Kordia antarctica: one gene and its partner. The protein of the gene in region 2 interacts with the protein of the main gene of each other region in a pairwise test. Links are inferred from orthologs where the notes say so. Each region holds a gene or a part of one and is shown on either strand. Other genes may lie near its edges. The genes, in order: dnaE and IMCC3317_RS16355.

What was found.
Region 1: the proteins of IMCC3317_RS16355 (region 2) and dnaE interact in binary tests that used the Escherichia coli proteins (3 or more experiments, as listed by UniProt). The link is inferred for Kordia antarctica from one-to-one orthologs.

Annotation. Positions count from the first base shown.
Region 1 is NZ_CP019288.1:4,232,848-4,246,505, reverse strand. What follows is about bases 5,119-10,024. They hold dnaE (DNA polymerase III subunit alpha), read right to left. Parts: upstream 9,702-10,024; coding sequence 5,319-9,701; downstream 5,119-5,318. Outside these bases: IMCC3317_RS17690 (DUF456 domain-containing protein), read left to right, coding at 1-310; IMCC3317_RS17680 (DUF58 domain-containing protein), read right to left, coding at 656-1,585; trxA (thioredoxin), read right to left, coding at 1,865-2,185; IMCC3317_RS17670 (SRPBCC family protein), read left to right, coding at 2,492-2,905; IMCC3317_RS17665 (ArsR/SmtB family transcription factor), read left to right, coding at 2,909-3,235; IMCC3317_RS17660 (transglutaminase domain-containing protein), read right to left, coding at 3,373-4,386; IMCC3317_RS17655 (carboxypeptidase-like regulatory domain-containing protein), read right to left, coding at 4,414-4,830; IMCC3317_RS17645 (30S ribosomal protein S16), read left to right, coding at 10,025-10,543; ribosome maturation factor RimM, read left to right, coding at 10,617-11,144; IMCC3317_RS17635 (tRNA1(Val) (adenine(37)-N6)-methyltransferase), read left to right, coding at 11,148-11,861; IMCC3317_RS17630 (acyl-CoA dehydrogenase family protein), read left to right, coding at 12,012-13,190. UniProt on the Escherichia coli protein: DNA polymerase III is a complex, multichain enzyme responsible for most of the replicative synthesis in bacteria. This DNA polymerase also exhibits 3' to 5' exonuclease activity. The alpha chain is the DNA polymerase catalytic subunit.
Region 2 is NZ_CP019288.1:3,935,242-3,946,829, forward strand. The notes cover bases 5,181-8,016. They hold IMCC3317_RS16355 (methionine aminotransferase), read left to right. Parts: upstream 5,181-5,945; coding sequence 5,946-7,088; downstream 7,089-8,016. Other genes in these bases: IMCC3317_RS16350 (hypothetical protein), read left to right, coding at 5,181-5,743; IMCC3317_RS23210 (hypothetical protein), read right to left, coding at 7,144-7,281; IMCC3317_RS23215 (class I lanthipeptide), read right to left, coding at 7,315-7,470; IMCC3317_RS23220 (class I lanthipeptide), read right to left, coding at 7,505-7,666; IMCC3317_RS16360 (hypothetical protein), read right to left, coding at 7,914-8,016. In the rest of the region: IMCC3317_RS16325 (M28 family peptidase), read left to right, coding at 1-828; IMCC3317_RS16330 (MutS-related protein), read left to right, coding at 927-2,702; IMCC3317_RS16335 (GNAT family N-acetyltransferase), read left to right, coding at 2,832-3,365; IMCC3317_RS16340 (alpha/beta fold hydrolase), read left to right, coding at 3,514-4,392; IMCC3317_RS16345 (RNA polymerase sigma factor), read left to right, coding at 4,654-5,145; more of IMCC3317_RS16350, read left to right, coding at 5,138-5,180; more of IMCC3317_RS16360, read right to left, coding at 8,017-8,075; IMCC3317_RS16365 (helix-turn-helix domain-containing protein), read right to left, coding at 8,166-9,860; IMCC3317_RS16370 (hypothetical protein), read right to left, coding at 10,129-10,269; IMCC3317_RS16375 (thioredoxin family protein), read right to left, coding at 10,507-11,391. UniProt on the Escherichia coli protein: Shows aminotransferase activity with methionine and histidine as substrates, and to a lesser extent also with phenylalanine.

The DNA of each region.
Region 1 (13,658 bases), 300 kb from region 2 along the record:
GGATTATATTATTCCTGCAATCGGAACCAAACGTTTTGGTGGCAGCAAATACGGAATTTACGGAACTACAATTGGTTTACTACTCGGATTGCTGTTTTTAGGACCTTTTGGAATTATAATTGGACCGTTTTTAGGCGCATTAGTTGGAGAACTTGCATTTGCAAATAAAGATGCTTCAAGTGCTTTTAAAGCTGCTTTTGGGTCACTTATAGGTTTCTTATTCTCTACTTTCTTGAAGCTTATTGTCGCACTAATTTATTTAGGCTTTTTTATTAGTGACTTTTGGGAATATAAAGGTGTTATTTTTTAAATCTGGAAGAAAAACTGCCGTAAAATAAAAAAGCATCCCAATTTTCTATACAGAAAAAAGGAAAGCTTTTCATTGGTTTAACTACTAAACCAAAGGTAAATCAAGGATTTACCTCAAACAACACAACTAAATCATTTTGCTAAAAAAAGCTTCTCAATAAAGAGAAGCTTTTTTTGCAATTGTAGCGGTCTGGACGGGATTCGAACCCGCGACCCCATGCGTGACAGGCATGTATTCTAACCAGCTGAACTACCAAACCGTTGCTTGATTGCGGATGCAAATATACACTACAATTCTATTTATGCAAACATATTTGAATAAAAAATTGAACTTTTTTTTACCCAACTATGCAAACTTTTGTCTTTCAACCAAATACGTAACTAATATTTTTTCAAAATCTTTTGTAATGTCTGCAGTAACATATTTTATTTTGTATTGCGCACATTTCATTTTTAATTGCTGAAAATAAGTTTCAACCGCTTTTTGATAATTTTCCTGAACCGTATCAGCATAAATATCGATATGTTCTCCCGATTCTACATCAACGAATCGTTTTGGTTTATTGTCAAACTCAAAATTTAATTCTTTTTCAGAATCAAACACATGAAATAAAACCACTTCATGTTTATTGTATTTTAAATGCTGTAATGCTTCAAACAACTTTTCATCTTCTACTCCATCTTGAAACATGTCTGTAAAAAGGAAAATAAGGCTTCTACGGTGTATTTTCTCCGCAATTTGATGTAGATATGTATATGTGTCTGTTTTTTTATTAATTCGCTTTGTAGTGACCGTTTTATCAAGTGCATTCAATAACAATTGATGATGACGTTCGCTTCCTTTTTCAGGCGCATAAAAATCATAACTATCAGAATAAATACTCAAACCAATCGCATCACGTTGTTTTTTTAGAATATTCATCAACGAAGCTGTTGCAAGTACCGAAAATCCAATTTTATTTAAGTTGGCAATTGATGGCGCTTCCACTTCTGGATAATGCATTGAAGACGAATTGTCTATAATAATATGACAGCGTAAATTGGTTTCTTCTTCGTATTTCTTTGTGTAAAGTTTATCGGTTTTGGCAAACAATTTCCAATCAATATGCTTCGTACTTTCACCTTGATTGTAAATTTTATGTTCAGCAAATTCCGCAGAAAAACCATGAAATGGACTCTTATGCATTCCCGAAATAAATCCTTCCACTACTTGTTGTGCAAGCAATTCGAGATTCTTAAATCCTGCCGTTTTATTAAATTCTTGTTGTAAATTCACAAGCGTTTTCTTTGATTAATGATGTACGTGTTGACACAAAATGTATGCAATCTGAGATTCCACTTTACTGCTGAATCGATTTGGAATATTAAGTTTCAAAATAAACGCTAAAACCTAAAAAACTTTAAAATATCATTCTTAAAATCTCGCAATCCAGCGAAATTAGTTCAACTTACAAATTTCAGTGCGTCTATTGGACTTCTCAAAGTTGAGTTTCACTAAAATAAAAAAGGTTTGGCAATACACCAAACCTTTCATCTTCTAATCGAAAATATATTTTTATACTAATAACTTGTCAATAGCTTCTGTATATGCGTTTTTTGGCGCAACACCTACTTGACGTCCTACTAATTCTCCGTTTTGGAACATTAATACTGTTGGAATGTTACGAACTCCAAATTGAGCCGCATATTGCTGATTTGCATCAACGTCTAACTTTCCTACGACAGCTTTTCCTTCATATTCTTTTGCAATTTGCTCCACAACAGGACCTAACATTTTACAAGGTCCGCACCAAGCTGCCCAAAAGTCAACTAGTACAGGTTTGTCGCTATTCATTACTATTTCTTCGAAGTTAGCATCTGTGATTTCTAAAGCCATAATATGTATGTTTTAAATTTTTATTTTATTTATTATTTGTGATATATGCAATATTAGTCAAATATTCTACCAAAACTTACACAGCAAGTATTCGTTTTGGTTATATCTATATTGATTTTATTTATTCATTTACTTTATACTCATATAGATGTACAAAGATACTGAATAAAACTCTTTTTTGTACATTTTATAAAAACTGCCATATACTTCTTTGTGAAATATATGCAACCAAAAAGTTGCTTATCTGAAATTAATTCGTAATTTAGCAACCAGTTAGCTGCATATTAATTAAAAATAAAACCCATTATGAAAGATGTAATACAAAAAGAAACCATATTTCAACATTCAATTGATGCTGTATGGAATGCTATCACAAATGCTGAAGAAATATCTACTTGGTTTATAAAAACCAACTTCAAAGCTGAGAAAGGATTTAAATATACTTTTTTCCCTACGGAAGATAAAGGTTGTGATACCATTACTGGAGAAATAAAAAATGCAGATCCTTATACATTAATTTATACCTGGCAAGTAGAAAATACAACTGTTGAAACTACGGTTTCTTGGAGATTAGAAACCGTAGCAGAAGGAACAAAATTACACTTAGAACACTCAGGTATTGCTGATTATAAAGGCGAAACGGCTATTGCTATGTTTGAAAGTTTCAGTGGCGGTTGGGATCATTGCATGACACAATTACGTGATTATTTAAAAAAATAATATATGCAAGATAAAATCACACGTTTATTTAAGGCAATTGCAGATCCGACTCGGCGTGATATTTTTCACGCTTTAGTCATTGCAACTTCCGCATTGTCTATTTCGCAGATTTCGAATCAATTTGAAATTACACGACAAGGAATTACAAAACACATCAAAACACTTGAAGAAGCCGGTTTAGTTACGATTGAAAGTAAAGGTCGCGAACGATTTTGCAATGTAAATACAAATCCATTGAAAGAAGTCAATAATTGGCTACAGTTTTACGAACAATTTTGGGATGATTCTTTACAGGATTTAGGAAACTATTTAGATTCGAAAAACAGTTGAATTTCATATCCGTTAAGTGTCATAAAGGCTTACAGTACGTCATTCTGAACTTGATTCAGAATCACACATGACTAAGAATTCGGAATATAATAATGAGTGAGACCCTGAATCAAGTTCAGGGTGACGAATAGTTGATTTTATTTCTTAACCTCAAAAGTGTAGGTCGAAATTAAATCATCTTTCACATATAAATGGACATCATAATATCCTGTCGTTTCAAATTTATATGCTATACTTAGTGATTGATTTTTGATTGAAATTTTCTCAGGATGTATTTTTTTACTACTAAAATTTGTATCAATTAAAAGAATAATATCTTCTTTATTTACAGGATTTAAAAGTTGAAGTTCAAAAAGAATATTCTCGTTTTTCAGCACCGTATTTTCCAGTTTTTTTGGTTTGGTATGATTGCTAAAATGTGTGTACGCTTTTCCGTAAATAATTGGAGCTTCCAGAAACATTTCAAATGAAGGTTTTTCATCTTCTAAAAGAAACCATTTTTCTTCAGCAGGAAAATGATTGATAGAAAATATTTTTGGATCAGACAGAAAAAAACCGTCATTAAATTGAAATTCAAATAGATATGAAGTTGGATTAGGAATTCCGCTTGCCCAAGTTGGATCGCACAAATACCAATTTCCATTTAGTTTAACAGCATTCCAAGAATGATTTGGTGTATCGAGTTTTTCAATATTCATCGTACTTGTTCTGGCAAAACCATGAACAATTTCACACTCTATATTTGCCAAATTCGCCAATTCTTTAATAAGATACGCATACCCTGTACAAATGGTTTTTCTATCTTTTAAGAGTTTTCGAAATGCTATTTTTTGAAACTTTTCATTCCAATCGCTAAGTTTTAAGCTATCATTTTTATATCGTTGCCGCTTTCGCATGTTTCTTGAATACAACTTATAATCATTGGAAACACTACTGCAAACCCATTTGAAAATAGCTCTAAAACGCTCAACATCGGTTGTTAAATCTGAAGTGAGTTTATACGATAACTCAGGTAAATTACTAAGATTTTCATTTTTGTATTCCAATGCAATTTTATCTGCCTTTTCAAAACTAATCGTTGGAAAATCAGAAGCTTGCGCATGAATTTGGAATACAAAAATGAATAGAAAACTATATTTTATAATGCTCATTAAAAAATACTATGCTGTGAATACTTCCTAATTTGTGCGTTTAGATTTGTACCGCTTATTCGAATTTAAACTTCCCATAAACTCAAGTATTTCTTCAGTTAATGCGGTTCTTATAAAGCTCGTATTGGCTTTAATTTTTACTGCGGCTGTTTGGTACCCTAAATAACTAATTAGTAAAACATCTCCTGTTTTCAAAGGTTTAGGAAACGTAAATTCTCCTTTGGCATTTGTTACAGTTCCCGAGTTTGAATCTTTCAACGTAATATTAACGCCATCCAAAGGTCCAGATTCATTACTAACAATTCCTTTAATAGTTCTTCCACTTTGTGCTTCTGCTGTAGTTTTTGTGTCAGATTGTCCATACATTGGATTAAACGTGAATGCAACAACCATCAAAATTGTAGCAATCCATAATTTTCGTGTAAATGTTACTTGTGTTTTCATAAGTATAACTGTTTTATTTTTATCAAATCTAGCACTCGAAATCTATATAGAAAAGCTACTTTGAGTAAACCGCCTTTTTGAATGAGTGAATGTGTAATTTACGACATTATTATGATATCTTATTGATTCACAATAATTTCATATCAAACGCTTCAAAGTTAGTAAAATGATATTTTGCTCCTTGAAAAGCTATTTTTTTACAATTTTACATGCTTTTCACTACTAACGTGAGTTCGACATAAGAAATCATTAGTAATAAATGAAAAGTCAATTAAATCAACTGTTTGTCAGTTCGAGCGCAGTCGAGAACCCAATCAAAATATATTTTGATTTCAATAATACTCGATTTGACATTTTTAATAAATTTTTGAAAATCAATTATATAGCAACAAAGTTAGATCGAACTCACGTTACTAGAAATTCATTATTTAAAATTCAACATTTAGCATTTAGCATTTAGCATTTAGCATTTAGCATTTAAAATATATCTAATTAATCTTATATCGTACATTTTCCTCAGTCAATGCATCCAATAATTCTTGTGTAATATTTACTTTTTGATTTTTGCTTGGTGCTTGTAATTTTATCTTTTCTTTTCGTTCGTACAACGTAAAATGCAATGATTTATCACCTTTGTGCGTTGATAAAATTTCGTTTATAAAATTGAGTTTTTTCTCCTTTAATCTATTGACATCTAATTGAATAGTCAACTTTCGCGCCGTAGTTTCCATGACGTCTTGGAGTTGTTGCATGGAGTTGAATTGAATTCTCGGATCACCTTTTTTTCCTGTGTCTCTATTAGTCCAACCTTCCTTAATAAACGCTTTGATATACACAAACGAGTTTGGCACAAAGAAATGTCTAAACTTTAAATATTCTTCTCCAAAAATTCTAAATTCGTACGATTCTGTATAATCTTCCACAGTAAATAATGCCCAACCTTTTCCGTTTTTAGAAACTCTGTGTTGCACATCTGTAACAACGCCACCAAACGCAATTTCACGATTCAAGTAATTCTCCATTTGTGAAAATTGACCAAGCGTTCCATTACAGAAATAATCCATTTCCGCTTTAAAATCATCTAGCGGATGTCCAGAAATATAGATTCCTACGACTTCTTTTTCACGCGCCAATTTCTCCATGGTTCCCCATTCTTCACATGGCGGAACTAACGGTTCGGCTATTTGCACATCACTTGCTTCTCCAAACAAACTTACTTGTGCAGAGTTTGCGTTTTCTTGAAATTTTGCGCCATATTTTACCGCTTTTTCTAAAAATGTAATATTATCGTTTTCTGTGTGTAAATATTGGGCTCTGTGCGTATCTCCAAACGAGTCAAATCCGCCAGCGAGCGCTAAATTTTCAAATGCTTTTTTATTGGCTGCGCGTAAATCTATTCGCTTCGCGAGATCAAATACAGATTTATATTTTCCTTCTGCGCGTTCTTTTACAATTGTTTTTACTGCGCCATGTCCAACGCCTTTTATTGCGCCCATTCCGAAACGAACAGCACCTGAATCATTTACCGCAAATTTGTAAAACGATTCATTTACATCTGGTCCTAAAACGTCCAATTTCATACGTTTACATTCTTCCATAAAGAAGGTAACCGTTTTAATATCATTCATATTATTAGAAAGTACAGCCGCCATATATTCCGCAGGATAATGCGCTTTTAAGTATGCCGTTTGATACGCAATCCAAGCATAACATGTAGAGTGCGATTTGTTAAAGGCGTACGCTGCAAATGCTTCCCAATCTTTCCAGATTTTCTCTAATTTATCAGCTGCATGTCCTTTTTCTGAAGCTTGTTTTATAAATTTCGGCTTCATCTTATCCAACACCGATTTCTGCTTTTTTCCCATTGCTTTACGCAAAACATCGGCTTCACCTTTGGTAAAATCTGCTAATTTCTGCGACAGCAACATCACTTGCTCTTGATAGACTGTAATTCCGTAAGTTTCTTTTAAATATTCTTCACACGCATCTAAATCGTATTCAATATCTTCTTCTCCATGTTTTCTACGAATGAAACTCGGAATGTATTCCATTGGTCCAGGACGATACAATGCGTTCATTGCAATGAGATCGGCAAACGTTGTTGGTTTGAGCGATTTCATATGTTTTTGCATTCCGGGCGATTCATATTGAAATACACCTACGGTTTCTCCTTTTTGGAACAACTCATAAGTTTTTTCATCATCCAAGGAAATTTCATCAATATCAATGTCAATATCATGCTTGTATTTGACAAGCTTTACGGTATCTTTTATTAAGGTTAAGGTTTTCAATCCTAAGAAGTCCATTTTTAACAGACCAGCATCTTCCACAACTGAGTTATCAAATTGTGTACAGTACATTTCGGAATCTTTCGCCAAAGCAACCGGAACGAATTTTGTAATATCGTCTGGCGTAATGATAACTCCACACGCATGAATTCCTGTATTTCGAACCGAACCTTCTAAGACACGTGCCATGTTTATGGTTTCCGCTTCTAAGCCATCTTCTTCCGAAAGATTCACCAATTCGTTAATTAGCAGTATTTCTTCTGTTCGGAATTTTGATTTGAGTTCCGCATCCGATTTTCCGAAAATCTTAGCAAGTTTTGCATTTGGAATCAATTTGGCTATTCTGTCTGCATCACTTAAAGGCAAATCTAACACACGCGCAGTATCACGAATGGACGATTTTGCCGCCATTGTTCCGTAGGTAATAATTTGCGCAACTTGGTTTTTACCGTATTTATCAATTACGTAATCCATTACGCGACTTCTTCCTTCATCATCAAAGTCAATATCAATATCGGGCATCGACACACGATCAGGATTTAGGAAACGCTCAAAAAGCAAATCGTACAGCAATGGATCAATATTCGTAATCCATAAACAATAGGCAACTACTGAACCTGCCGCAGATCCACGACCTGGACCTACCGAAACGTCCATATTTCGGGCTTCGCGGATAAAATCTTCAACAATTAAGAAATACCCTGGATATCCTGTTTTTTCAATCGTAGCAAGTTCAAAATCGAGTCGTTCTTCAATTGCTGTCGTAATTTCGCCGTATCTTTTTTTGGCACCTACATATGTTAAGTGTCGTAAATATTTGTTTTCTCCACGTTTTCCTTTGTCAGCTTTATCTTCTTCAAACAGAAATTCTTCTGGAATATCAAACGCAGGTAATAATACATCACGAGCAAGTTCGTATGGTTCTACTTTATCTGTAATTTCTTGAATGGAAAGAATTGCTTCTGGCAAATCTTTAAACAAGGTTTTCATTTCGTTTGGCGACTTGAAATAGTATTCCTGGTTTGGCATTCCATACCGATATCCGCGTCCGCGTCCAATTGGTGTTGCTTGTTTTTCGCCATCTTTTACACATAATAAAATATCATGTGCATTTGCATCTTCTTGTGCGATGTAATACGTATTATTCGTCGCAACTAATTGAATTTCGTGCTTTTTGGCAAGTCTCAACAACACATCATTTACACGATTTTCATCTTCTTGATCGTGCCGCATGATTTCCACATACAAATCATCTTGAAAGGTTTCTTTCCACCAGAGCAATGCTTCTTCCGCTTGCACTTCTCCGATGTTTAAAACTTTGCTTGGAACTTCCCCGTAGAGATTTCCTGTCAAAATAATTAAATCTTCTTTGTATTGTTCTATTACTTTTTTGTCGATTCTCGGAACGTAATAAAATCCTTGTGTATATGCAATTGAGGACATTTTTGCCAAATTGTGATAGCCTTTTTTGTTTTTGGCTAAGAATACAATTTGATATCCGTTGTCTTTTCTTGTTTTGTCTAAATGATCTTCGCAGACAAAAAATTCACAACCTAGTATTGGCTTTAGAATGTTCTCGTCACTTGTTTCTCCTTTTGCTTCCGCTTCCGCGATTCGTTCCTTGACTCCTCTATTATGATTGCTAACTGCTGACACAAAGTGAAACGCGCCCATCATATTTGCATGATCTGTAATGGAAACCGCTTCCATATTGTATTTGGAAGCCGCTTTTACTAAGTCGGTAATGCTTGAAGTTGATTGTAATACTGAGAATTGCGAATGATTGTGCAAGTGCGAAAATGGCGCATCTTGCAAGGTTTGAATGTTCTCCGCAAGTTCTTCTTTAGAAATTCCGTCGTCTGGCTGAATTTTTGCCAAACGCTGCCGAATTTTTTCAGATGCTTTTTTGAGATTGATGTGTTTTAAACCAATTAATTTAATCGGCTGCGGATTGTTTTCTGAGAAACGCTCAAAGTAATCTGGCGTAACATCTAGTTTTTCAATGCTGTATTCTTTTCTTCGAATTAATTCTAAAAAACAACGTGTTGTTGCTTCTACATCGGCAGTTGCGTTGTGCGCTTCTCCAAATCCGACTCCGAAAAGATAGTTGTGTAATTCTGTTAGTGTTGGAAGTTTAAATTTCCCAAATCTTCCTCCTGGTAATTGACATAAGCTGGCTGTCGCTTCCGTACAGGTATCTAATACGGGAAGCTCTTGCAATTTGTTAGCAACATTTTCTCGGTGAAATTCTGCGCCCATAATGTTGAGATCGAACTTAAGATTTTGTCCAACGATGAATTTTGCTTTTGATAATGCAACATTAAACTTCGCTAACATTTCTTGCAACGAAATTCCTTGTTCGGCTGCTAATTCCGTAGATATTCCGTGAATTTTTTCTGCATCATACGGAATGTTAAAACCGTCTGGTTGCACTAAATAATCTTGATGCTCAACGAGATTTCCCAATTCATCGTGCAATTGCCAAGCAATTTGAATACATCTAGGCCAGTTATCCGTGTCTGAAATAGGTGCGTCCCATCGTTTTGGTAATCCGGTAGTTTCGGTATCAAATATTAAGTACATATGCAGTTTTTGTGTGGAGAAATTTGAATGGATAAAATTACGAATTTCTTTTGTGTTTTTAGCAGATAGTTATTAACAGTATTCAAAAGCCGTATTAGTGACAGAGTGGTATGTTGGAGCTCTTTTTAGCGAATTTTTGAATTGTAATTTGGAAGTTAGGAACGGTAATTTTTCGCTAAAAAAGCGACTAACGAAGGCACGACCACATTTTTTCATGTGGGAATACCCAAATAAAAGGATATAAGTATTTGTTTTTCAGAAATATTAGTATCTTTGCCGACTCATTAATAACAGAGGTCGAGAACCTCACAAATTAATTATTTATGCCTGTTAAAATTAGATTACAGAGACACGGTAAAAAAGGAAAACCTTTTTACTGGATCGTTGCCGCTGACGGACGTGCAAAAAGAGATGGTAAATACTTAGAAAAATTAGGTACTTATAATCCAAACACAAATCCTGCAACTATTGACTTAAATGTTGATGGTGCTGTACAGTGGTTACAGAATGGTGCGCAACCAACTCATACTGCAAGAGGAATCCTTTCTTATAAAGGTGCAATGTACAAGAATCACTTACTTGGTGGTATCCGTAAAGGTGCTTTAACACAAGAACAAGCTGATGAGAAATTTAACACTTGGATTGCTGAGAAAGAAGGACAAGTTGAAGGTAAAGTAGGTTCATTAGCACAAGCTGAAGCTGATGCGAAAGCGAAAGCTTTGGAAGCAGAAAAAGCTGTTAATGATGCTCGTATTGTTGCAAACACTCCTGTTGTGGAAGAAGTTGTAGCGGATGTAGTTGAAGATGCTGGAGAAACTCCTGCAGCTGGTGAAGAAGAATAAATTATAGTTTTTTACATATAATTTTGAGCCTAGTAAATCGTAAATTTGCTAGGCTTTTTTTATGATATGAGATATGCGAATTGAAGATTGTTTTTTTTTAGGAAAGATTGTTAAGAAGTATAGCTTTAAAGGCGAATTGCTAGCAAAACTAGATACAGATCAACCCGATTTGTACGATGATTTGGATGCTGTTTTTATTAAACTCGGACGCGATTTTATTCCGTTTTTTATTGAGAAATCATCGTTACACAAGTCAGATTTGTTGCGATTGAAGTTTGAAGATGTAAATACTGAAGCAGAAGCGGATCAGTTACTGAAAAGTGAATTGTACTTGCCATTAGAATTTCTACCAAAGCTAGAAGGAAATAAGTTTTATTACCACGAAGTTATTGGTTTTGCAGTGGAAGATGCTTCTTTTGGAAAGGTTGGAATAATTTCTGGTGTGAATGATTCTACTTCACAACCTTTGTTTGAGATTTTACGTGATACGATTGAAATTTTGATTCCGATTAATGACGCTATTATTAAAAAAGTAGACCGAAAAGCAAAAACGATTTATATTGAAGCTCCAGAAGGTTTGATAGATTTGTATTTACAGTAACTTATGAGCAAACCTTTTCGCTTTAAAGAATTTACTATTCAACAAGATAAAACTGCTATGAAAGTTGGTACCGACGGCGTTTTACTTGGCGCTTGGGCTTCTGTTGAAAGTAATCCGTTTGCAATTTTAGATATTGGCGCAGGAACAGGCTTGATTGCTTTGCAACTAGCGCAACGCTCTACTGCGGAAGTAATTGATGCTATTGAGATTGACGATGATGCGTACGAACAAGCAGTTGATAATTTTGAAAATTCTCCTTGGAGCAATCGCCTGTTTTGTTATCATGCAGGTTTGGATGAATTTGTTGATGAAATTGAAGATACATATGATTTGATTGTGTCGAATCCTCCTTTTTATACAGAAGATTTTAAAACTAAGAATATGCAACGAGATACGGCTCGTTTTACAGACGCGTTGCCTTTTTCAGCATTACTACAAGGCGTTTCTAAATTATTGGAACCATCTGGAACATTTTGCACTGTTATTCCATATAAAGAATGCGAGCATTTTATAAATCTGGCGGAAGCCAACGGATTATTTCCAAGAAAAATATGTCATGTAAAAGGAAATCCTAAAGTCGATTTTAAACGTAGTTTGTTGACATTTTCATTTGAAGAAACAAAGACTACCACAGAAGAATTAGTTATAGAAACCACAAGACATCAATACACAGAAGCATACATTTTATTGACAAAAGATTTTTATTTAAAATTATAACAATTCGTTTTTGTTTTGTGAGATTTCAATGGTTACTTTTGTAATGCAGATTTGTGGAATTTTCATAAATTTAAGTGATACTAAATAAAATTTAAAATGATAGTTTAAGTACTATTTGGTATAATTAAAAATGCTATTAAAATACAATCAATGAAACCAGATTTATTCCAGGCTCCTGATTATTACAATTTAGATGAGCTTTTGACAGAAGAACATAAATTAGTTAGAGACGCTGCCCGCGAATGGGTAAAAAGAGACGTTTCGCCAATTATAGAAGACTACGCACAACGTGCTGAGTTTCCAAAACAAATTATTAAAGGATTAGCAGATATTGGTGCTTTCGGACCGTATATTCCAGAAGAATATGGCGGTGCTGGATTGGATCAGATTAGCTACGGATTGATTATGCAAGAGATTGAACGCGGAGATTCTGGAGTTCGCTCTACAGCTTCTGTGCAATCGTCATTAGTAATGTATCCTATTTGGAAATATGGAAATGAAGAACAACGCCAAAAGTATTTACCAAAGTTAGCTTCTGGTGAATGGATTGGATCTTTTGGTCTTACAGAGCCAGATCACGGAAGTAATCCTGGCGGAATGACAACGAATTTTAAAGATATGGGCGATCATTATCTTTTGAATGGTGCAAAAATGTGGATTTCAAATTCTCCTTTTTGTCAAATAGCAGTTGTTTGGGCTAAAAATGAAGAAGGACGAATTCATGGATTAATCGTGGAACGTGGCATGGAAGGGTTTTCTACACCTGAAACCCATAATAAATGGTCACTTCGCGCAAGCGCAACTGGAGAACTTATTTTTGATAATGTAAAAGTTCCTAAAGAAAATTTATTGCCAAACAAGTCTGGTCTTGGAGCTCCACTTGGATGCTTAGATTCAGCGCGTTTTGGTATTGCTTGGGGCGCAATTGGAGCTGCAATGGATTGCTACGATACAGCTTTGCGTTATAGTAAAGAACGGATTCAGTTTGGCAAACCTATTGGTCAGTTTCAGCTACAACAAAAGAAGTTAGCCGAAATGATTACTGAAATTACAAAAGCACAATTGTTAGCTTGGCGCTTGGGAGTTATGCGTGAGAATGGTACAGCTACTTCTGCTCAAATTTCTATGGCAAAGCGAAATAATGTAGATATGGCTTTGAAAATTGCGCGCGACGCACGACAAATGTTAGGTGGAATGGGAATTAGTGGAGAATATTCAATTATGAGACACATGATGAATTTGGAAAGCGTAGTTACATATGAAGGAACACACGATATTCACTTATTAATTACAGGATTTGACGTTACAGGATTGAACGCTTTTAAATAAAAGAGAATGCTTTTAAGAAGCTTTTTTCAATAAATCAAACATTGGGCAACGTTTACAGCGATTGCCCTTTTTAAATTTATCGCAACATTTACTTTTACAGTTTTTGGCTGCTTTATTTTTTTTCTTCTTCGACTTTTTTTGAACTTCTTCTATATCGATTAAAAAAGACATAAAACTAAATAATTATATTCGGCTACAAATATAATTATTTTTATTTAATCTAAATAAAATAGTTTTCTTTTTCTGAATATGTTTTAGGAGGATTTTCTAAACTTATGAAAGTTTGGGAAATCCCTTTTTAGGTTTGTGGAAGTTATTTTGATTACTAAATGAGACCCCCTAATTTCTCAATTTAATAAATAACTAACTTTTATATTTCTCTAAGTTTCCTCAGCAACACTAAAAAAAAGGGAGTAGTCACAAGAATGATCTCCCTTTTATCTAATAGAATAATACTATTATAATGAG
Region 2 (11,588 bases):
GAAACGATTGCGTATGACTTCAATGAAATCAATTTATTAAAGCACGTAAAAGAATTATCTTCAGATATATATCAAGGAAGAGAAACAGGAACGCTTGGCGCTACAAAAGCAAAAAACTATATCATTGGTGAATTCAAAAAACTAAACGTAAAACCGTTAGGAGAAAGCTTTGAACAAGTATTTCCATTACCTAAAAAATTAAAAGCTACACAAGGAGAAAATATAATTGGCTACATAAAAGGAAGCGAAAAAGCAGCTGAATACATTGTAATCACAGCACATTACGATCATGAAGGAATCAAAAATGGGAAAGTGTATAATGGCGCTGATGATGATGCTTCTGGAATAAGTGCGTTATTGGCTTTCGCCGAATACCTTCAGAAATATCCACCAAAGCATTCTGTACTATTAATCGCTTTTGATGCGGAAGAAAAAGGATTGTTAGGTTCGTATTACTATATAGAAAATTCCATCGTTCCAAAAGAACAATTAAAGCTTAACATCAACATGGACATGATAAGTCGTAGTGATAAAAAAGAACTCTATGCAGTTGGTCCACAATACTATTCACAATACAAACCAATTATTGAAAACCTTGAAAAAAGTGGAGAAGTAACCTTACTAATTGGTCACAAAGAATGGACATATTCCAGCGATCACGCAGGATTTCACACAGCAAAAATTCCATTCATTTACTTTGGTGTAGAAGATCACAAAGATTATCACAAACCAACGGACGATTTCGAAAACATTCATCCAACGTTTTATACAAATGCGGTACAAACCATCATTTCGTTCTTCAAAGAAGTGGACAATCAGCAATTATAAGTTCGCTAAAACGTTAAAATTGATAACAATCAGCGCCAATCTTCACATATAAATTATAATTTTTTGTTTCTTGGCGAGATATTTCTCAGAAACCTATCATGCAACAACCGATTACTTTCTATACTTCACAAAAAGCAAAATTTGAAGCGGAATTAAAAATTCAACGACGAAAACTCAATCAATCAAGTATTGTACGTTTTGTTGTTTTTTTAAGTATTGCTTTCGCGATATATCTCTTCTTTGGACAATGGAATTATGTCATCATTTCATCAATTGTCGGAATGGGAAGCTTTCTATACTTAGTCTTTCGTCATGCGGATTTAGTCTATCAACGTAACAAACTAAAAGCGTTAATTGAATGCAATCAGGTAGAAATTGATGTGCTCAATGGCGATCTTTCTAAATTGCCAACAGGCGAAGAATTCTTAAACACAGAACACTATTTCAGTTACGACATTGATCTATTTGGAAAAGCTTCATTCTTTCAATATCTAAACAGAGCAACAACGCGCGAAGGAAAAAATGAATTGGCTAAATTATTAGCGAGTAACAATATTTCAGACATTTCAACACGACAAAAAGCAATCCAAGAATTGGCTGAAAAAGCAGATTGGCGACAACATTTCTCAGCAATTGCATTACTCATAAAAGTAGAAACGACTTCAAAAAATATCACAGATTGGTTAAGCGATTACAAAAGTTTCATTCCAAAAATCATGCGGTATATACCAATTATTTTTTCGTTGTTATCAATTGCAGTCGTCATATTATCATTTATGGGAATAATTTCATTTCTCTATCTCTTACTTTGGATAGGAATTGGTTTGGGAATCACAGGAAAATTTCTAAAAAACATCAACAAATTATCGTTTCATACAAGCAAAGCGAAAGATACATTTCAGCAATACGGACAACTCTTAAATCGTATTGAAGAAGCAATATTTACGTCAAAAGGCTTGTTAGAAAAACAACGAAACATTCACAGCGATGTACAAAAAGCGTCCACACTTGTTAGAGAATTTTCAAAACGAATAGATGCCTTAGATAACAGAAATAATATCTTGGTGGCAATCTTCTTAAATGGACTTTTATTGTGGGACATTTCAAAATCATATCAAATAGAAATCTGGATTGACAAACACAGCCAAAAAGTAGCGCAATGGTTTGATGTGGTTACCTTTTTTGATGCGTACAACAGTTTAGGAAACTTTGCGTTCAATCATCCAAAATTTGTGTATCCAACAATTACGAAAAACGGAAACCAGGTTTTAGACGCCAAACAATTAGGACATCCATTACTGCGAACAAAAAACAGAATTGACAACGATTTCAACATCGGAAACTCAGAATTTTTCATAATTACAGGCGCAAACATGGCAGGAAAAAGTACATTTCTCCGAACGGTTTCGTTAAGTATTGTCATGTCAAACACAGGTTTGCCAATCTGTGCAGAAAACGCAAACTATTCGCCTATAAAACTCATTACAAGCATGCGTACAACGGATTCGTTGGCGGAAGGCGCTTCGTATTTCTTTTCGGAATTGCAACGCTTAAAAATGATTGTAGATCAAATCAAGGACGATACGTATTTTATCATTCTTGATGAAATTCTCAAAGGAACAAATAGTCATGATAAAGCAATGGGTTCTAAAAAAATTGTGCAAAAACTCGCGTCACAAAATGCAGCAGGAATCATTGCAACACACGACTTAAGTTTGTGCGAACTTGACAAAGAAATTGATCAAGTCAAAAACTATTTCTTCGATGCAGAAATCATTGATGACGAACTATTTTTCGGCTATCAACTCAAAAAAGGAATCTGTTCCAACATGAATGCTTCATTCTTATTGAAGAAGATGGAAATTGTGGAATAGACTTTTTAGACTGACTTAGAAAGTTGGATTTTTAGATTTTTTATTTGAAACGTCATTGCGAACGATAGTGAAGCAATCTTTATTTTTTTCAATTTTTCAATCATTTAATTTTTCAATAAATAAAATAAAATGGAAGCATATAAAAATTTTGAAACAGAAAGACTTTTCATAAAACCAACTTCAGTTGAAGATGCTGAATTTATCTTTGAATTAATCAATTCTCCAAAATGGATTGAAAATATAGGCGACAGAAATATTAGATCTGTTGAAGCTGCAAAAGATTATATCGTAACTAAAATGCGTCCTCAATTGGAAAGACTTGGATTTTCAAACTATACGCTTACACGAAAAATAGACAACGTAAAAATTGGAACTTGTGGATTATATGACCGAGAAGGATTAGAAGGAATTGATATTGGTTTTGCTTTTTTGCCCGAATATGAAAGAAAAGGATTTGCTTTTGAAGCTGCCAATAAAATTAAAAATGTAGCATTCAATGAATTTGGAGTTAACGCAATAAGTGCCATTACATCAAAAAATAATACGTCGTCTCAAAAACTATTGGAAAAGCTTGGTTTAAAACTTACAGGAACAACAAAATTGCCAAACGAAACGGAAGAATTACTTGTATATAAAATGTATCGAGAACAAACCCAATATTGAACGAAATCGAAAAGAAATCTGCTTACTTATAAACTTCTTGCATTGGTTTTTTTCAATTTTTCAATCATTTAATTTTTCAATTATTTAGTTTCAACCTGTAATAAATCTCACGGAAGTGTACTAAAAGAGAAATACAAAATCACAAACGATGAAAACTAAACTTTCAATTCTATTATTTCTTTTTGCTTTCGCGAATCTACTCGGACAAGAAACCCAAAAAACACCTGCTTTTGAAGTTTCCGTTCATGGAAAAGGCGACACCATGTTCTTAATTCCTGGATTATCTTGTTCGGGAAATGTTTGGAATGAAACCGTTAAAACATACAAAGACAACTACGAAATTCATGTCATTACATTGGCAGGTTATGGTGGCGTGAAACCAATTGCTTCGGAGAACATTCTGCAAGAAGTCAAAACAGAATTAATCGGATATATCAAAAAGCATAAAACCAAAAACAGCATTTTAATTGGTCACAGTATTGGCGGATTTACAAGTTTATTAATCGCAATTGAAGATCAAAATCTAGTTTCAAAAATTATCATTGTAGATAGTTTACCGTTTTTGGCTGGTTCTTACAATGATGCAGTCACAGTAGAAGTTGTAAAATCTTCCTATGGAATGATGAAAGAAATGTACATGCCAATGGACAGTTTAACGTTGAGAAATACGCTAAAACAATCAATTAATGGAATGATGCGCAACAAAGAAAATCTTGAATTTGTAGTAAATGACGCAGCAAAGTCAGACCGTAGAACACTTGGATTTACAGTATTTGAAATGTTAAGTACAGACATTCGTGATGACATTCAACACATAAAAACGCCAACATTAGTTTTGACAAACTGGAACAAACCTATTCCACAATTTCCTAACTTTACACGTGCCGATAAGTTGAAAATGTATCAAAAACAATATGAAAATTGTAGTTCGTGCACAGTAAAAATTATAGACAAAGCAGAACATTTTATCATGCTCGATAATCCAACGGAATTTTACAAGGAAGTTTCTAATTTTATCAACGAATGATTGTAAAATTAACAGTGAATTTTTTTTCTGAAGTATAGAAAAGGTTTTGCGTTAAAAATTTTCGAAGCCTTGGAGAAAATTTAGCAAAAGTTTTTCGGTTTTAGTTTTCCGAAGAGAAAACTAAAAATACCTGCCAGAAAAATGCCTTTTCTTTTGTTTCTTTTCTTTGGGCAAGCAAAAAATAAGAAAGATCAAATAAATTAAATGTAATCAATGATTTTATCAGTTATTTCTAATTTATATAAAATGTAAAACACGCGCATGCGAGAAGATTATTTCAAAGAAATCATCACACATCACAAAGACAAAATCTACCGAATTTGCTTTGCATATCTCTATGAAAAAGAATTGGTAGATGATTTGTATCAAGAAGTATTAATCAACGTATGGAATGGACTCAAAAATTTCAAAGGAAATTCAAAACTAACAACTTGGTTGTACAGAGTTACGCTAAATACAACAATTACGTTCAACAGAAATACTAAAAAACACCTGTCACTTTTTAATAATGAATTGCCCGATACGTTTGAAGCAGCCATTGATACAGAACGGCAATCGCAAGAAAATCGTGTGAATAAACTCATGCAATGTGTACAAAAACTCAAAAAAGACGAGCGGTTAATTATCAGTTTAGTTTTAGAAGAACTGAGTTACAAAGAAATTGCAGACATCATCGGAATCGAAGCCAACAATGTTGGTGTTCGTATTAGTAGAATCAAAAAACGACTTTTAAAAATATACAATAATGAATGATTTCAACGATTTACAAAACGATTGGAACTCAGTTTCTTCTAAAGAAATTGAACGAAAAGATGTGAGCGATTCATTATTTGGAAAGCTCAAAAAACTACAACGCAAAATTGTGTTTGGAAACGTATTAATGAGTATTTCTTTTGCAGTAATATTTGTAGTTTTTGGTTGGTTATGGAAGGCAAATCCGCTCAAAGAACGTTCGGATAATTTCTATTTAGCATTAACATTTATGTTCATTCTATTAACTGTGACTTTAGCAATGATGTGGTATCGCGTATTATTTTGGCGTACGCCGAATGATATTTCGGAAAACATGAAATCATTCGCGACGAAAATGCTGAAAAAACTAAAATATTTCAAGTGGATTACCAATTTTTTTATGCCAGTTTATTTGGTATTATTAGCTATTGGAATGACGATTTATTTTCAAGATGTTTTGCATGAAGCAACGTTGCAATTTAAGTTGATAGCATACGGAATGACATATAGTTGGCTGTTAATTGTTGGATTTATCATCGTTCGAAAAAAGCAACAAAAAAACAACAAAGACGTAGATCCGATTATTGAAAATTTAGAAGAAATTCTGGAGAATTTTTAAATAGATAAAAGAGTCAAGAATATTGTTGTAAGATGTTTTGAATGGATTTCGTCATGCTGAACTTGATTCAGCATCTCACTAGACATACAGAAATGCACTTTTTGTTCAATATTGACGCTTTAATTTATTATGCTTAATTTTCAACAGACAACAGACAACAGACAACAGACAACAGACAACAGACAATAGACAACAGACAATCATGAACCACATTTCCAAACTTCCAAACATAGAAACCACGATTTTTACCGTGATGAGTCAATTAGCAGCACAGGAAAACGCAATTAATCTTTCTCAAGGATTTCCTAATTTTCCTTCTGATCCAAAATTGATTGAACTTGTTCAGCAAGCATTGCGTGAAAATTACAATCAATATGCGCCAATGCCAGGCGCGTTAATTTTACGCGAAGCAATTGCAGAAAAAATGGAATTATTGTATCAACGAGATTACAATCCGGCAACAGAAATTACGGTTACAGCAGGCGCAACACAAGCTATTTTTACCATTATAAGTGCATTTGTACGACCAACTGACGAAGTCATCATATTTACGCCAGCATACGATTGTTACGCACCAGCGGTTGAGGTTCACGGTGGAAAAGTAATCCCGATTCAGCTGAAAGGAAAAGAATTTTCAGTGGATTGGAATGAAGTTCGAAGTAAAATTACGACGAAAACAAAGTTGCTAATTATCAATACGCCGCACAATCCAAGCGGAACGGTTTTGTCAAAAGCAGATATGTTAGAATTGTCGTCAATTCTAGAAAATACAAACATTATATTATTGAGTGATGAAGTCTACGAACACATCATTTTTGATGGCGCACAACATCAAAGTGCGGCTTTATATCCGAAACTTGCCGAACGCGCTTTTATTACAGCTTCTTTTGGGAAAACATTTCATAATACAGGTTGGAAAATGGGCTATTGCGTTGCGCCAAAAGCATTGATGCACGAATTTAAAAAAGTACATCAATTCAATGTGTTTTCAGTGAATCATCCGATGCAAATTGGAATTGGAAAGTATTTAAAAAATCCAAAGAATTATTTGGGACTTCCGGCATTTTTCCAGCGAAAGCGAGATTATTTTCTAAATGAAATTAAAGATTCTCGTTTTACGTGGAAACCATCACAAGGAACGTATTTTCAGGTTTTATCTTATGAAAATATTACGGACGAATTTGATACCGAATTTGCCAAAAGATTAACGCGCGAATACAAAATTGCGTCCATTCCGCTTTCTGTGTTTAACACGAATAAAGAAGATCATAAATTGTTGCGTTTCTGCTTTGCTAAAACAGAAGAAACGTTAGCACAAGCTGCAAAAATTTTGAATAGAATATAAAAAGGACACTTCGAGAGTCTCAGTGTCCTTTTATTTTACCTAAATAATTTTTTCATTAATGTACTACACAAGAAGTGATGCAAATAGTTCTGAATGAACGTCCTCCACCATTTATTGTGTGTTGTTTTTTAGGATCTAAATTTGCAATTGATGCTTTTACTAATTTTAATGATTTTGTTTTTTGAGTTTTCATAAGTTTTGGTTTAATGAGGTTAATGAATAAATTTTAGTGTGCGTGACAAGATGTAACACACATTGATGTTCTACTATTACAATCGCCAATGCGTGTGCGTCCACCAACAACTTCTTGTTGTGTTTGTGGATCTAAATTTGCAATTGACGCCTTTACTAATTTTAGTGATTTTGTTTTTTGAGTTTTCATAAATTTTGGTTTAATAAAGTTAATAAGTTAATTTTTAGTGAGCGTGACAAGAAGTAGCGCATACAGAATATTCTATACTTCCGCAACCTGTCCAAGGGCTTGTTCTACCACCGATAACTTCTTGTTGTGTTTGTGGTTCCAAATTTGCAATGGAAGCTTTTACTAACTTCAGTGATTTTGCTTGTTGTTTTTTCATGGTTTAAAGTTTAAGATTGTTTAATAATTCACTTCTTATATAGGTTACAAATATTCCCTAATATTTCGCGATTTTTGTTTCTTAAAAGTATACTAGAAATTGCGTCATTCAAAAGATTGTTAACGCAAGAAGCATAAAAATTGTAGCAATTGAGGTAAGAGAAATTATATGAAAATTAGAAAGTGAAGCATAAAAAAACCAGAAGCTAAACTTCTGGTTTTTGAAAAATTATACGATATAATTACTGTTAATAACAAACAATGTCTCCACATTGTGTAGCCATTCCAGAATTTCCAAGTCCCGTATCTCCTTGGCGAGTTCCGCCTTTAAGTTGCATGGAAATTTTTTGATTAATTTGAGAGATAGTTGCTTTTGTAAGCTTCAATTTTTGTAACTGCTTTACTTTCATAAATTAAGATTATTTAGTTAGAATAATGTGAAAGATAGCATATTCAAAAGCTAAAACATATAATGGTGTACTATGTAAACCTCAAATTATTTAATTTGAGGTGTCATTTCCTAATGTATTCTCAAGATTCTTAATATAATAGGAAGGATACAATTTTGTATACGCTTTAAAATATTTTGTAAACGAATTTGTACTCTTATATCCTATTTCTTCGGCAATATGCTTGATAGAATAGTTGCGAAATTTTGAATCTTCTTTGAGCCGTTTCAATACATATTCAATACGTAATTCGTTGATATATTCGTAAAATTTTTTCTGCTTATACGTTGTAATAATTTTAGATAAATACGTCGTGTTGGTCTTTACTTTTTTTGAAATTGTTTGTAGCGTGCAATTACTATTTAGATAAAAAAGTGATTGTTCTAACTTATCCAAACGCTCTAAAATGGCTTGTACTTTTTTATCTTCAATAGTAAAATTAGCTTTCTTTTTTGGTACTTTTTTAGCTTCAATTTGTGAAACTAGTTTTTCAAAAATGACTTTATTTTGTTTTCTAACTTTGATGAATTTAAACAAGAAAAAGCCACACAATCCTAACACAAAAAATGTGAACATAATTACATAAACCAATCTATTTCTCAACTTAGATGTCAAGGAAGAAAGATCATCATTTTCTTTGCGAACCGTTTCATATAAATCTTTAATAACTTCAATTTGTCTCGTTTCGTTGTATTTATTTAACTCTATATATTTTTGCGTATACGCTAAATAGTATTCGTTTTGTTGAAGTTGCTCATACGAATTTGCCAACGTACGATACGTTCCTAATAATTCTGGCGGATTGAAACTATCTACTTTTTCCGTATTTTTTGTAGCAACAATAGTTTCTACTTTTTTAAGAAATTCAACGGCTTTTTGATAAGATTTTAATTCGTAATATGATTTTCCTATATAATAATAGATTTCTGTTAATCGTTTTTGATTATTGAGTCCTTTTGTAATCTTTTCTGCTTTGGTTAAATATTCAATAGCTACTTCAAAATCACCTTTGATAAAATAGGCAATTCCAAAATCGATATAAAAATAACTCACACCTTCATCGTCGTTAATAGCCAAACTCTTTTGCAATCCAATTTTAGAATAATGCAAGGTAGAATCGGGTAGTTGTAAACGTAAAAACGTGCCGCCAACGCCCATATATGAATTAATTGCAATCAATGGATCTTCAAATTGATATTGATCGGCTAATTGCGCATTGTGTTTGTAAATTTCCAATGCTTCATCAAAAAATCCCATGCGCCTTTTTATCTTCGCAATATTGGCTTTTGCTTTAATTTTTAATTGAATATCGTTTCGTTGATTTGCAATGTCTAAGGCTTTTAGGTAACTCGCCAACGCTCTCTTATTATCGCCAAGATTTATAATTGCAGTACCTTTTGTAAGATATGATTCTGCCAGCGAAACGTCATTATTTAACTTCTTTGCAGTTACAATGGCGGAATCACAATAGTGAATAGCAAGCGAATAATTTCCTTCAATAGTAGCAATGCGTGCATTTTGAAAATGTGCATTAAAAACACCTTCTGTGTCGTTTGTATTTCTACTTTTTTCTAGCAGAATTTGTGTGTATTTTTTGGCTAAATCAGGATTGGAATGTTTCTGTTGAATGATAAATTCTAAGATTTCTTTTGAAGATGCATTTTCGGGCATTTCTTGCGCAAAGGTGTTTGAAGCAAATACTATGAAAACAATATAACTCCAAAACGTAACTACCTTTCGTATCATAAAAACTTGATTTTGAGAAAATGGAATGCTCTTTTTTGAAAAGTACGTTAAAAACTGTGGTAGGGCATTTTTAATTATGACTTTTCATGAAAGAAGATAAAGAGTTAAAAATAATAATAATAAAATATATACATCTTGTTTTGAGTTTTATTTAATCTTAAAAAGGAAGAATGTAAAAAACAGCAATAAAATTTTTGCATCATTTCAATAAAAAAAGCTTCTCGTCGAGAAGCTTTTTCATATACATTGTTCTTAAAACAATCTTTTATTAATGGTGTTGGCAACATGGAGCTGCTGGTCCATCAGAGGTTGTCGGACGGAGACCTTTTCCTTTAATTTGATCTAAACTCTCCAAACGTGCAATTGCCATTTTTGCTAATGCTAACTTTTTGATGCTTTTTACTTTCATGGTTATAAATTTTTAAATTGGTTATGATCTAAATATAACTATTAAATAAGAACAAAGCAATTTTGCTCAAAAAAAAATAAGTATTTGCGGATAGAATAGACAAAGAATTAACTTTGTTTTTTATCATACTCAAGTTAAAATAATTTTTGTGCTCCAGTGTCTAAACACAAAAAGCAACGCCAAATCTCACATGGAGAAGCGTTGCTTTTCTAAACAAACTTTGCGTTGAAATTAGTATCACTGCATTTTGGCTAACATTGTCTTAGCATTTGTATCATTCGCATCCAACTCCAATACTTTGTGGTAGTTTTCCGTTGCTTTTTCATAATTTTTTGCAACAAAATAGGCTTCTGCCAAACTATCATAACAGTTTTTATCTGTTGGAAATAATTTTGTATTTATAGTAAAAACGGTAATCGCTTTTGATGTCGCTTTCGCGCGAAGCAACACATAACCATATGTATTTAATTCACTTAAACTTTTTGAATACGCCTGTAGTTTGGAAGTCACTTTTTCTAAATTTTCAGTTACGTAAGAAGCGCCTTTTTTAGTGAAAATATGATCCAATTGCGAAACAACTTGATACTTATGTTCGTATGATTTTCCACGACAAATTTTCAACAAATCGGCTTCCAAACTTTCCACAGGATGTTCTACAATACGTCCAACTTCCTTTCCTCTTTTATTGTATACAATAAAGGTTGGAACTCGATGAATATTCAAGTCTTTTTCTTCACCATTTGGTCCTTGTTTATAAGATTCTCGAACATTATTAAGTCCGACAACGCGTAAGTTGCTTTCAGGAAAATTGGCAGCTTCTAACACTTTATAAAGCTTTGGTACTTCACTTTTGCTATCGCCACACCAAGTTCCCATAAATACTGTAATTGTATATTTTTTAAGGGTTCGCTTGAGTTTTTTCACAATAACTTCATCAGGTTTGTACGCTTCGTAATTTGGTGTAAACCAGGAATTAAAAGTGTTCGACGTAAAACCATCTTTGGTAATTTCGCCCAACATTTTTTCACGACCTTTTGCATCTTTGGTAACCTGATTCACTTCTTGCGAAAGCGAAATTTGACATAGTAAAAGAAATGTAATTGCGATGATAATTCTGTTCATTTTTTGATTGTTTTAAATTGATGATTCAAAACTTCAACAATTAAGAATAATACACTAAAAAAGTGTACAACACGTTCAAAAAATAGTATGAAATACATGGAATCGTGCAACACATTTCTTGTAGTTAAAACAGACGTTTGTACAGCAAAACGCGTATTTTATCCGCTAATATTTGAAGAACGCTGCGTTTATTAGTA